Regions from separate parts of the Pseudomonas sp. CP4 genome, predicted to be linked through region 4. Evidence: predicted binding sites of a transcription regulator. Region 4 holds the regulator's gene; each other region holds the start of a gene.
What was found. The regulator sigma-54, encoded in region 4, starts transcription at its own class of promoters, with help from an activator protein. The targets are predictions, from matches to a motif close to ANTGGCATNNANNTTGCTNT.
Positions count from the first base shown of each region.

Region 1: a site for sigma-54 is predicted at 1,990-2,009, ahead of ACMYUN_RS06930 (flagellar hook-length control protein FliK). Genes of this name have one in related genera too.
Region 2: a site for sigma-54 is predicted at 1,667-1,686, ahead of flgB (flagellar basal body rod protein FlgB). Genes of this name have one in related genera too.
Region 3: a site for sigma-54 is predicted at 1,462-1,481, ahead of glnA (type I glutamate--ammonia ligase). Genes of this name have one in related genera too.

Region 1 covers NZ_CP180489.1:1,561,708-1,564,940, forward strand. Annotated here, with positions in the region: gene fliL (flagellar basal body-associated protein FliL) at 1-371, opposite strand, end outside; gene ACMYUN_RS06930 (flagellar hook-length control protein FliK) at 585-1,952, opposite strand; gene ACMYUN_RS06935 (Hpt domain-containing protein) at 2,057-2,404, opposite strand; gene ACMYUN_RS06940 (ATP-binding SpoIIE family protein phosphatase) at 2,435-3,233, opposite strand, start outside.
Region 2 covers NZ_CP180489.1:4,901,967-4,905,199, reverse strand. Annotated here, with positions in the region: gene flgD (flagellar hook assembly protein FlgD) at 28-753, opposite strand; gene flgC (flagellar basal body rod protein FlgC) at 769-1,212, opposite strand; gene flgB (flagellar basal body rod protein FlgB) at 1,216-1,626, opposite strand; gene cheR (protein-glutamate O-methyltransferase CheR) at 1,994-2,821, opposite strand; gene ACMYUN_RS22050 (chemotaxis protein CheV) at 2,868-3,233, opposite strand, start outside.
Region 3 covers NZ_CP180489.1:2,904,146-2,907,378, forward strand. Annotated here, with positions in the region: gene thiI (tRNA uracil 4-sulfurtransferase ThiI) at 1-1,247, opposite strand, end outside; gene glnA (type I glutamate--ammonia ligase) at 1,575-2,981, shown strand.
Region 4 covers NZ_CP180489.1:2,292,799-2,296,031, reverse strand. Annotated here, with positions in the region: gene ptsN (PTS IIA-like nitrogen regulatory protein PtsN) at 1-136, opposite strand, end outside; gene hpf (ribosome hibernation-promoting factor, HPF/YfiA family) at 149-457, opposite strand; gene ACMYUN_RS10320 (RNA polymerase factor sigma-54) at 531-2,021, opposite strand; gene lptB (LPS export ABC transporter ATP-binding protein) at 2,188-2,913, opposite strand; gene lptA (lipopolysaccharide transport periplasmic protein LptA) at 2,913-3,233, opposite strand, start outside.

The DNA.
Region 1 (3,233 bases), 730 kb from region 4:
GCGAAATCCTGACCGGAGAAGAGCATCACCAGGTTGTTGCGGATAACCGGCATGTGCACTTTGAGCGCGTCCAGATCGGCCTGATTACGCGCCAGCATGGTGATGCTCACCTGCATGTAGCGCTGACGGCCGTTCTGGTTGTAGTTGGCAACGAAGGCCGGCGCCATCGGCTCGAAAATCGCCGCCTGCTTGCCGACCGGCGCTGCTTCAGCGGCCTCGGCAGGCTTGCTCTGCGCGCCGTGCATGAAGAACCAGGTCGCCCCGACGGATGCACCAATGGCCACCAGCAACGCCAGCACGATCACGATGATCAGCTTGAGTTTGCCTTTGGTTGCGGGGTCTTTTACTGCTGCAGCTTCGCTCTTCGCCATGCCAATAATCCGTCACTAATCGGGGGTTTCACAGTCGCACGGCAAGGCAAGAGCAAGTGTTATGCCAGAAGTGTCGGCGCGTCATCTGAACGGCGCCATGAACAAACGTGGGAGCGAGCCTGCTCGCGAAAGCAATGTGTCAGTCAACATATAGGTTGAATGTCACACCGTATTCGCGAGCAGGCTCGCTCCCACATTGGGTAGTGCGTTGCGTCAGGCGTAATAATCGACCGCGCTGGTGCCGATGACGCTGGTGGTCTGCGCCGCCACTTCAGCGGCAGTAACCGGTGCCAATTCTTCATCCACCGAATCAAGGCGACCACTCGCAGCGCTGGTCCGGCCACTCTGGCCCTGCTGCGCCTGCTCCTGCCCTTGCTGGCCCTGCCAGCCACGGTTCTGGTCGGCGACATTGACGTCGACCTGGCCCATGCCCTGCTGGTTGAACATGTCGCGCAGGCGATGCATCTGGCTGTCGAGCGCTTCGCGCACGCTCGGGTGCGCGCTCATGAAGGTGACCTGGGTCTGCTGATCGGGAACCATGTTCACGCGGATATCCAGACGCCCCAGCTCCGCGGGCTGCAACTGAATGTCGGCGGCCTTCAGGTTGACGCTGGACAGGTACATGACGCGGTTGACCACTTCTTCGGTCCAGCCGCTCTGGTGCATGGCGATCGGCTGATTCACCGGCAGCGCGTTCGCGGTTTTCGGCGTAGCGGCCTGGGTCAGTGCCGCCAGACGGTTGGCGAAGTCATCGACACGGGTGTCGCTGGTGGCGGATTTCAAATCCTTCAGACCATCATCGATCAACCCGCTGAAGGCTTTTTCGCCGCCCTGACTGGTGCTGTCCTTGTCGGCCTGCACGTCAAGCATGCTGGCCATACCGGCAGCGAAGTTCTGCGCGGCGGTCAATTCGCCGTCAGCCTGAGCTTGAGCAGGCGTGGCTTTCGGTTGCGCCTGGCTGGCGGCAGAAATATGCCCGCCCTGCTCCATCGCCATGCGCACGGCCGGCAGCGAATCGAGCGGATCAGCTGAAGGATCGAAATCGCTGTCGGTGGCCGCCGGATCTTTGACCATGCCCGGCAAGGCGACCAAGGCAGGCCTTTCAGCTTCCGGCTGAGCTGGCGTTGCGACTACCGGGGCCTGCACCACAGGCGTTGCCACCAATGGCTGGACGACTTGCGCCAAGGCCGGATCAAGCGCAGGGTCTACAGGCGCGGCATCGGCCACAGGAGTCTGTGCGGTTTCAGCGGTGTCATCGACGGTGGCAGTCGCGTCGTCGCTCGCCGCCGCTTTATCGGCAGGCAACGCTTTGCCGCTATCGGCAACCGCTGGCTCGGGCGCGGCAGACTGGTCTTTGCCGATATCCTTTTTGGCGCTGCCATCAGCGACCTTATCGCGTGCCGGTTTGACTGAATTGTCAGCGCTGACGGCAGGCTTGGCCGGCGCTTGATCGGCAAACACTTTGGCGAAGCTGGAAGCCTTGTCCCCGGCGTCTGCGGCCATTGCCGACGATTTGGCAGAGGCGGCTTGCGCCTTGGCCTGAGCGGCGGTCTGAAGAAGAATGTTGGGGGTCGCAGGCATGACACGGTCTCCGCTGCACTGGGATCGTAGGTACAGTTGAGCAAGATAACTGCAAGTGCCGGGCCAGTTTGGCCAGACACTGCGAAAAGCGCCGGACGGCAGCTTCAGTGGATGTGGGCGTGGTGCTTTTCGCTTTCGTACAACGGGCGTACTTCGGCGAATTCGGAATGGATATCGGCCACCAGTTGAGCGAGCGCTTCCGGACTTTTGTCCTTGGCGTTCGACTCCAGGTCCTGGCACAACTCGGCCAGTCGAACCGCGCCCATGTTGCTGGCGCTGCCCTTGAAGCTATGCGCTACATCGGAAAGCACTTTGACGCTGGTGCTGTCCTGCAACTCGTGCAGGCGGCTTTGCGAATCTGCCAGAAAAGTCTCCAGCAATTCCGTATAGCCGTCCTCCATCACTTCGCGCAAAGTATCGAGGACTTCGCGATTTACATGTGGGTTTGTCACTTGCTCACTCCCTGATCAAGAATGGGCGGATTATGCCTCAATCTCCCAGAAAAACTCCACGCTGGCACTACGACCTTGGTCCGACCAACTGGCGTTGCGCCCCAGTTGCCGGATGAGGCTGATGCCGCGTCCCGACAAGCGGACGTTATCCAGCGGCCGCTCCATGATCCGCGCCACATCAAAACCTTTGCCGCTGTCCTCGACGCGAATGACCAGCTGCCCGCCCTCGCCCTGCGGCTGGACCTGCAGATGCACCCGCACGAAACCGTCTTGCAGCGCTTCCAGCCGCGCCGCGCGCATTTCATAGTAGCGGGCGAAACCTGTCGCATCGCGCTTGAGACCGGAGTCGAGCCCCAGCACGCCATGCTCCAGCGCATTGGAATACAACTCGGCGAGCACGCTGTACAACGCCCCGCTCTGCGGACGCAGGCCATGTACTTCGAGCAGCAGTTGCAAAAGAAACGGCAACGGATTGAAGCGCCTGAGCGTGGCGCCGCGAAACTCGAAACTCGCCGACCAGTCCAGCGGGCACGACTGGCCGCTGTCGGAATACACCGGCGCCGCGCCGTGGACCTGCATTGACTCGAGCAGGCTGACCTCAACCATGCTTACGTCATCACGGGCCTGTCCGCGAAAATCGCGCAGCGCCTGTTCGATGTCCTCGAACAGCCGATCCGGTTCACGGTTGGCAGCAAAGACCTGCTGCAAGCGTTCGACGCCGAACAACTGGTCATTGGCGTCGCAGGTATCGATCACCCCGTCCGACAGCAGAAACACCCGGTCATCCACGGCCATCGGATACACATCCGTACGGTCATCGAAGGCCTGC
Region 2 (3,233 bases), 2.6 Mb from region 4:
CACTCCTTCGTGCCGGGTTAGTCGGCTCTATATACCAATGGTTTGTACTTTGGACAGGGCAACGGTGCCCTTGCCGGCCAGGTTGAGCATCAGCTCGCCACCGGTCTGGCTGATCGTCACGCTGTTGACGGTTGCTGGCAGGTAGGTCGCCAGGTCGGTCGCCGCGCCGTTGATCGGTGCGCTGGCCTTGAACGTGTAAGTACCGACCGGAACCACGGTGCCGGCGGTGTCCTTGCCGTCCCACGTGAAACTGGCAGCACCCGCAGCGCGGCTGCCCAGGTCGATGGTGCGCACGGCTTTGCCGTCCTTGTCGGTGATGGTCACGGTGCCGCCGGCAATCGACGAAGGCACGGAGACCGAACCGGTCAGGCCTTTGCTCGGGTCATCGAGCTGCGCGGTGTTGGTCTGCACGATCACGTTGCGACCGACCAGCGACGAGGCTTGCAGCGCCTGCGACGAGTTGTAGTTGCCGGCAAGGCCACTGACTGTGGAGTTCAGCGTGGTGATGCCTTCAAGGCTGCTGAACTGCGCCAGTTGCGCCACGAAAGCGCTGTTGTCCTGCGGGTCGAGCGGGTTCTGGTTTTTCAGCTGGGTGACCAGCAATTGCAGGAACGCATCCTTGCCCAGCGCCTGGCCGCCGGTGGCACTGTTGGTCGCCGAGGCGATGCCGCCCGACGTGGTGCTACTCGTCTTGGACGAGTTGGCCAGGATGTCTTTCATGCTCAGGGTGCTGGTGGTGTCCGTAACGCTCATGGCATTCGTCCCTTATTACTGACCGAGGGTCAGTACCTTCTGCATCATGGTCTTGGCGGTGTTCATCATTTCCGCGTTGGTCTGGAACGAGCGGCTGGCGGAAATCATGTCAGCCATTTCTTCCACCACGTTGACGTTCGGGTAGTAGACGTAACCCTTGGCGTCAGCGGCCGGGTGGTTCGGCTCGTAGCGCGCCTCGAGGTTGCTCTGGTCTTCGACAACGCCGAGCACCTGCACACCCTGCCCGGCCGCGTCCTGGTTCTGGAACAACGAACTGCTGCCGCCGGCCTGGCCGCCCTGGAACATGGTGGCGAACACCGGGTGACGGGCGCGGTAGGTCTGGTCGATGCTCGAGGAGACGGTTTCGGCGTTGGCGATGTTCGAGGCCACGGTGTTCAGACGTGTGGTCTGCGCGCTCATGCCGCTGCCGGCAATGTTGAAAACGCTGGACAGGGACATGGATTATTCTCCGCGCAGGGCTGACACCAGCCCTTTGAATTTGCTGTTGAGCAAGGTGAAGCTGGCCTGGAAACCGACGGCGTTTTCCGCGTAGTTGGACTGTTCCAGTTGAGCGTCGACGGTGTTCTGGTCGATCGAAGGCTGCATCGGCGTGCGATACATCAGCGACTCGTCGCCGTTGCCCAGCCCTTCAGCCTCGATGTGCCGGCTGTTGGTCATGTTCAGGGCAAAGTGGCCGCCGGTCTTGGTTTTCTCGGTCTGTGCTTCGAGCACTTTGGAGAAATCCAGATCCCGCGCCTTGTAGTTCGGGGTGTCGGCGTTGGCGATGTTATTGGCCAGTACTTCGGCACGCTGGGCGCGGAAGCCCAATGCCTTTTCGTGAATGCCCAGCGCTTTGTCGAAGCTGATGCTCATGTCGGGAACCTTCAGGTGACCGGTTTTTCGTATCTGAGCTTTAGCAAGCGCCGTGCCAAATGAACAAAGCCCCGTATTCCGGGGCCTTGCGCCGAACAGGCAAAGCGGCAATGCCAGAAAAGCGGCAATCGATTACCGCCGGATGCCGCTTTTCTGCCGCTTGGCTGCCTCTATCGCCGGCGAAAAACTGTGGGAGCGAGCTTGCTCGCGAAGGCGGAGTGCCAGCCAATGCAAATGCAGAATGTGACGGCCTCTTCGCGAGCAAGCTCGCTCCCACAGGGATTGTTGGTGTTAAGAGAATTTCTTCGGACATAAAAAAACGGGAGGCCTTTGCGGGCTTCCCGTTTTTTGTATGAGCGCAAACCGCTTATTTCGCCTTGTAGATAATCCCCGGGCTGCACTGAACCATCTGGTAATGATCCGGCAATCCGTTCAGCGCCTCGGACGCGCCAAGGAACAGATACCCGCCCGGCTTCAACGTGCTGTGAATGCGCAAAAGGATGTCTTTCTTCACTTCGGCAGAGAAGTAGATCAGCACGTTGCGGCAGAACACGATGTCGAACTTGCCCAGCGCTGCGTAGCTGTCGAGCAGGTTGAAGGAGCGGAATTCCACTCGGCTCTTGATCGGCGCCTTGACCACCCAGCGCCCCGGCCCTTTCGGGTCGAAGTAGCGTTGCAGGCGTTCCGGCGACAGACCGCGACCGATCGCCAGGCTGTCGTACTCACCGGTCTTGCAGTTGTTGAGCATCAGGCCCGACAGATCGGTGGCAACAATCTGCACGCCCATCTTCAACTGGCCCAGGTTGCTGCGCTCGAACTCGTCGATCGACATCGACAGCGAGTACGGTTCCTGCCCCGACGAGCAGGCCGCCGACCAGATCCGCAGACGCTGGTTGGGGCTGGCCTTGATCGCTTCCGGCAGTACCTTGTTCTTCAAGACTTCAAACGGATAGGTGTCGCGAAACCACAGGGTTTCGTTGGTCGTCATGGCATCGACCACCTGCTCGCGCAAACCGCTGCGCGGCTGGGTCTGGATGCGCTGTACCAGCTCACCCAGGGACTTGATGCCTTGCTGCTCCATCAGTTTGTTGAGACGGCTCGAGACCAGATACTGCTTGTTTTCACCGAGCAGAATGCCACAGGCTTTTTCCAGGAAGACCCGGAACTGTTCGAAATCCAAATTACCCGTAGACAATGATGCCGCCTCTTAAATCGTGTTGAACGCCAAGGGCAAAACGCCCCTAGCTGATATCTGCTGCTTTGATCCGGTCGACTACCCGGGATGCGAGGTCATCAGGACGGAATTTGGCCAGAAAGTCATCAGCACCGACTTTCTTCACCATCGCCTGATTGAATACCCCCGACAACGAAGTATGCAGGATGATATGGAGCTTTTGCATGCGTGCGTCGCCGCGGATTTCCGCCGTCAGGGTGTACCCGTCCATCTCCGGCATCTCGATGTCGGAAATCATCATCAGGAACTCTTCTTCCGGCTTCTTGCCCTCGTCGACCAGCTTGCGCAGGTAATCCAGCGCCTGCTTGCCGTCGTTCAGCGCCACCACTTCGACACCGATGGTCTGCAGACAACGCGTGACCTGCTTGCGCGC
Region 3 (3,233 bases), 610 kb from region 4:
TGACGGATGTCGATCACGATCTGGCCGGCCAGTGCCTCGCTGACTTCTTCAATCTGTACGTCCTGGCCCAATTCATCGATCACCCGATCGATTGGCACCAGTTTGGCGTTGGCGAGCGCACGCTCGAGCACCGCCATGTCGAATTCTTTCTCTTCGTGCTCAACCCGGCCACGCTTGGCTGCGGTCTTGGGGTTGACCGAAATCACACCGCAATATTCCGGCATGTGCCGGGCGAAATCGGCGGTACCGATCTCGTTGGCGGTGTCGATGATGTCCTGCTTGTGCGCGACGATCAGCGGGCGCAGCACCAGTTTGTCGGTCACGCAGTCGATCACCGACAGGTTCGGCAGCGTCTGGCTCGACACCTGGGAGATCGCTTCGCCGGTGACCAGCGCATCAATGTGCAGGCGTTCGGCGATCTCGGACGAGGCGCGCAACATCATACGCTTCAAAACCACGCCCATATGACTGTTATCGACTTTGCCGAGAATTTCGCCCAGCACTTCCTCGAACGGCACACTGACAAATAGCACGCGTTGCGAGCTGCCGTACTTCTTCCAGATGAAGTGCGCGACTTCCATCACGCCCAATTCGTGGGCACGCCCGCCGAGATTGAAGAAGCAGAAGTGCGCCATCAGGCCGCGACGCATGATCTGATAAGCCGCCACGGTCGAATCGAAGCCGCCGGACATCAATACCAGCGTCTGCTCCAGCGCACCCAGCGGGTAGCCGCCGATGCCGTTGTGCTGGCTGTGAATCACGAACAACCGTTTGTCGCGAACTTCGATACGGACTTCGATTTGCGGCGCTTTAAGGTCGATTCCGGCCGCACCGCACTCGCGACGCAGCTTGCTGCCGACGTATTTTTCCACGTCCATCGAGCTGAAGGCATGCTTGCCTGCACGCTTGCAGCGCACCGAGAAAATCTTCCCGGCCAGCGCATCGCCGTAGTGCTGTTTGCACTTCTCGGTGATGTCGTCGAAGTCGCCCAGCGGGTACTCGTCGATTTGCAAAAAGTGCGCGATGCCCGGCATGCAGGTCAGGCGCTCGCCCATCTCTTTCAAGGCTTTGGGGTCGGTAACACGGGTTTCCAGCTCGAGATTGTCCCACACGCCGTTCACCACCACGGCCGGGTCCAGGTCACGGAGCACGGCGCGGATGTTCTTGGCCAACTGGCGGATGAATTTCGTCCGGACAGGTCGGCTTTTGATGGTGATCTCGGGGAAGACTTTTACGATTAGTTTCATGAAAACAGCGCGCGAACGGCCAGCCGAAAAAGGGGGGCGCGGATTATAGCGGAAATTGCTCAAGGTTTAACCAGTTAATCTGCAGAAGGTTTTGCGTGCACCAAAACAGGTCATTTCTGGAATTAAACGCAACATTACGGGGCGAGATTTGTCGATTCAGTGGCCTGCGCACCTTAATAAGCGTGAATTTGGGGCAAAAAACCCATGCTGGGGCACTGGCATGCAATTTGCTCCCTTGTGAGGCAGGTTGCCTTGGCAGAGTATTCGCGCCGGCATCACCATTATTAAGGGCATCCACTACCCGCCCTAATTCACCCGGAGGACACTATGTCGAAGTCGGTTCAACTCATCAAAGATCATGACGTCAAGTGGATTGATCTGCGCTTCACGGACACCAAAGGCACTCAGCACCACGTGACCATGCCGGCTCGCGATGCGCTGGATGACGACTTCTTCGAAGTCGGCAAGATGTTCGACGGTTCCTCCATCTCCGGCTGGAAAGGCATCGAAGCCTCCGACATGATCCTGATGCCGGTCGACGAAACGGCCGTACTCGATCCGTTCACCGAAGATCCAACTCTGATTCTGGTCTGCGACATCATCGAACCTTCGAGCATGCAAGGCTACGATCGCGACCCACGTGCGATCGCCAAGCGCGCCGAAGAGCACCTGAAAGCCACTGGTATCGGTGACACCGTATTCGCCGGTCCAGAGCCTGAGTTCTTCATCTTTGACTCGGTGAAATTCAAGTCGGACATCTCCGGCTCGATGTTCAAGATCTACTCCGAGCAAGGTTCGTGGATGTCCGACCAGGACATCGAAGGCGGCAACAAGGGTCACCGTCCAGGCGTGAAAGGCGGCTACTTCCCGGTTCCACCGTTCGACCACGACCACGAAATCCGTACCGCCATGTGCAACGCACTGGAAGAAATGGGTCAGTCGGTTGAAGTTCACCACCACGAAGTGGCAACTGCCGGCCAGAACGAAATCGGCGTCAAGTTCAACACCCTGGTGAAGAAGGCCGACGAAGTTCAGACCCTGAAATACGTTGTGCACAACGTTGCCGACGCTTACGGCCGCACCGCGACCTTCATGCCGAAGCCACTGTACGGCGACAACGGTTCGGGCATGCACGTACACATGTCGATCTGGAAAGACGGCAAGAACACCTTCGCTGGCGAAGGCTATGCCGGCCTGTCCGATACCGCTCTGTATTTCATCGGCGGCATCATCAAACACGGTAAGGCCCTGAACGGCTTCACCAACCCGGCGACCAACTCCTACAAGCGTCTGGTGCCAGGCTTCGAGGCGCCGGTAATGCTGGCCTACTCGGCGCGCAACCGTTCCGCTTCGATCCGTATTCCATACGTGTCGAGCCCGAAAGCCCGCCGTATCGAAGCACGCTTCCCGGATCCGGCTGCCAACCCGTACCTGGCCTTCGCAGCACTGCTGATGGCCGGTCTGGACGGTATCCAGAACAAGATCCACCCAGGCGACGCCGCCGACAAGAACCTGTACGACCTGCCGCCTGAAGAGGCGAAAGAGATCCCGCAGGTTTGCGGCAGCCTGAAAGAAGCCCTGGAAGAGCTGGACAAGGGCCGCGCATTCCTGACCAAGGGCGGCGTGTTCTCCGACGACTTCATCGACGCTTACATCGCGCTGAAATCGGAAGAAGAAATCAAGGTTCGCACCTTCGTACACCCACTGGAATATGAGCTGTACTACAGCTGCTGATCCGGTAGCGCTGCGTAAAGCGGCGTGACAAAAGAGGCCTCCTTCGGGAGGCCTTTTTTATTGCCCGGCGCAGTTCATTTACCCTGTGGGAGCGAGCCTGCTCGCGAAAGCGGTGAGGCATTGAAGATGATGGTGACTGATACGACGCCTTCGCGAGCAGGCTCGCTCCCACAGGCGATCTGTGGTGTCTGAATGATCTTTGAATGTGTCGCCAGTTGGGCCAACCGCCCCACCTGTCCTATGCTGCTACCC
Region 4 (3,233 bases):
AGACATCCTGCATCGCCAGATCCGGCACTTCGCGGTGGATCAGGTTGGCAATCTGTTCGAGGGCTTTTTTCTTGCTGCCGCCCGGCGCGTTCACTTGGGAACGGCCGGGGGTCAGGATGGTTTCAAGTCGGATCATGGGATAGGGGTGTTAACGACCGGTTGCGCCCTGGAGGAGGCTCTGGGTCTTTTCCTTATGCTTTTTGAGTTGGCGATCCAGCTTGTCGGTGAGTGAGTCGATCGCAGCGTACATGTCAGTATCTTCTGCGTTGGCGACCACTTCGCTGCCGGGGATATGCAAGGTGGCTTCGATCTTCTGCTTCAGCTTTTCGACGCACATCGTGACCTGCACGTTGGTGATCTTGTCGAAATGTCGCTCCAGTCGTTGGAGTTTTTCCTCGATGTAGGAACGCAGAGGTTGGGTCACTTCCAGTTGGTGTCCACTGATGTTGACTTGCATACAGCTTCTCCTTCGTTGCCAGTGCATAAAGCGGCAGGCCGAAAAGCCTGCCACTGGAACGCTGTAACGTGGCTTACATCAACCGCTTGCGTTCGCTCGAAGGCGCGATTCCGAGGGATTCGCGGTACTTGGCGACGGTGCGGCGAGCCACCTGAATGCCTTGTGCCTCCAGTAAACCAGCGATCTTGCTGTCACTCAACGGCTTTTTCTGATTTTCCGCGGCGACCAGTTTCTTGATGATCGCGCGGATCGCTGTGGACGAGCATTCGCCGCCTTCGGAGGTGCTGACGTGGCTGGAGAAAAAGTATTTCAGCTCATAAATACCGCGCGGGGTATGCATGAATTTTTGCGTGGTTACCCGGGAAATCGTTGATTCGTGCATGCCGACCGCTTCGGCGATGTCATGCAATACCAGCGGCTTCATCGCTTCGTCGCCGTATTCGAGGAAGCCGCGCTGATGTTCGACGATCTGCGTGGCCACTTTCATCAGCGTTTCGTTGCGGCTCTGCAGGCTCTTGATGAACCAGCGGGCCTCCTGCAACTGGTTACGCATGAAGGTGTTGTCGGCGCTGGTGTCGGCACGCTTAACAAACCCGGCGTACTGGGCATTGACGCGCAGACGTGGCACCGATTCCTGATTCAGCTCGACCAGCCAGCGCTCGTTGTCCTTGCGCACGATCACATCGGGAATGACGTATTCGGCTTCGGTCGATTCGATCTGCGAGCCGGGACGCGGATTGAGACTCTGCACCAGTTCGATGACCTGGCGCAGCTCGTCTTCCTTGAGCTTCATCCGGCGCATCAACTGGCTGTAATCGCGACTGCCGAGCAGGTCGATGTAATCGGCGACCAGCCGTTTGGCCTCGCTCAGCCACGGCGTCTTCGCGGGCAACTGACGCAATTGCAGGAGCAGGCATTCGCTGAGGTTGCGGGCGCCGATCCCGGCGGGCTCGAATTGCTGGATGCGATGCAGGACGGCTTCGATCTCGTCGAGCTCGATGTCCAGTTCAGGATCGAACGCTTCAAGAATTTCTTCGAGCGTTTCGTCCAGGTAGCCCTGATTGTTGATGCAGTCGATCAGGGTCACGGCGATCAGGCGATCGGTGTCGGACATCGGTGCCAGGTTCAGTTGCCAGAGCAGATGGCTCTGCAGACTCTCCCCGGCGGACGTGCGGGTGGTGAAATCCCATTCGTCGTCATCGCTGCTGGGCAGGCTGCTGGCGCTGGTCTGGTAGACGTCTTCCCAGGCGGTATCCACCGGCAATTCGTTGGGGATGCGCTCGTTCCATTCGCCATCCTCGAGGTTATCCACCGTCGGGGCGGTTTCCTGATAGGAGGGTTCCTGAATCTCGGCGGGCTTCTGTTCGGCGTTGTCGGCCAGAGGATCGGCGTTGTCGAAGTCGTCGCCTTCTTCCTGGCGCTCAAGCATCGGATTGGATTCCAGAGCCTCCTGGATCTCCTGTTGCAGGTCCAGGGTCGACAATTGGAGCAGGCGGATGGCCTGTTGCAGCTGCGGTGTCATCGTCAGCTGCTGGCCCATTCTCAAGACTAGCGATGGTTTCATGGCAGGGGCTTAACACCTTATTCGCCGGCGCTTTGCGCCATCCACTACAGGGCGCCGAAGCGCCAAACTTAAGCAAATTATATGCCTGAAACTGAAGTGTTTGCCTAGAGCGCTGTAACAATTAAAGCGGATAAATGCGCCTTGAATCGATACAGCGCTGTCGCGCTTACAGGCGGAACTCGTGACCCAGATACACTTCCTTGACCAGATCGTTGGCCAGGATGGTCTCGGCATCGCCTTCAGCGATCAATTGACCGTCGTTGACGATGTAAGCGGTTTCGCAGATATCCAGTGTCTCGCGGACGTTGTGGTCGGTGATCAGCACACCGATGCCCTTGGCCTTGAGGTGGTGAATGATCTGCTTGATGTCGCCCACCGAGATCGGGTCGACACCGGCGAACGGTTCGTCGAGCAGGATGAATTTCGGCGCAGTCGCCAACGCACGAGCGATTTCCACCCGGCGACGCTCACCACCGGACAGGCTCATGCCGAGGTTGTCGCGGATGTGGCTGATGTGGAATTCCTGCAGCAGGCTTTCCAGCTCCTTGCGACGACCGGCCTTGTCCAGTTCCGGACGCGTCTCGAGGATCGCCATGATGTTATCGGCAACCGACAGTTTGCGGAAGATCGACGCTTCTTGCGGCAGATAGCCGATACCCGCCTTGGCGCGGCCGTGCATCGGCTGGTGGCTGACGTCCAGGTCATCGATCAGCACACGGCCCTGATCGGCCTGCACCAGGCCGACGATCATGTAGAAGCACGTCGTCTTGCCGGCGCCGTTCGGGCCGAGCAAGCCGACGATCTGCCCGCTGTCGATCGACAGGCTGACGTCACGCACGACCTGGCGGCTTTTATAGGCCTTGGCCAGGTGCTGAGCTTTCAGAGTTGCCATTACTGGGATTTCTCTTCGGTTTTCTTCTTCGGCTGGATCACCATGTCGATGCGCGGACGCGATTCGGTGACCTTGCTGCCCGTGGCGCGACCGGCGCTGGCCAGTTTCTTCACGGTGTCGTAGACGATTTTTTCGCCCTGGGTGACGTTGTTATCCTTGTCGATAACCTTGGCCTTGTCGATCAGCACCACCCGGTTCTGCTGGGCGTGGTATTGAATCGTCACGCCGTAGCCCTTGACCGGGTTGGCGTCGCCCTGGGTCTGCAGCTGCTCGAAGTAAGCCAGGTTGCCCACCGAGGTCACCACGTCGATGTCGCCATT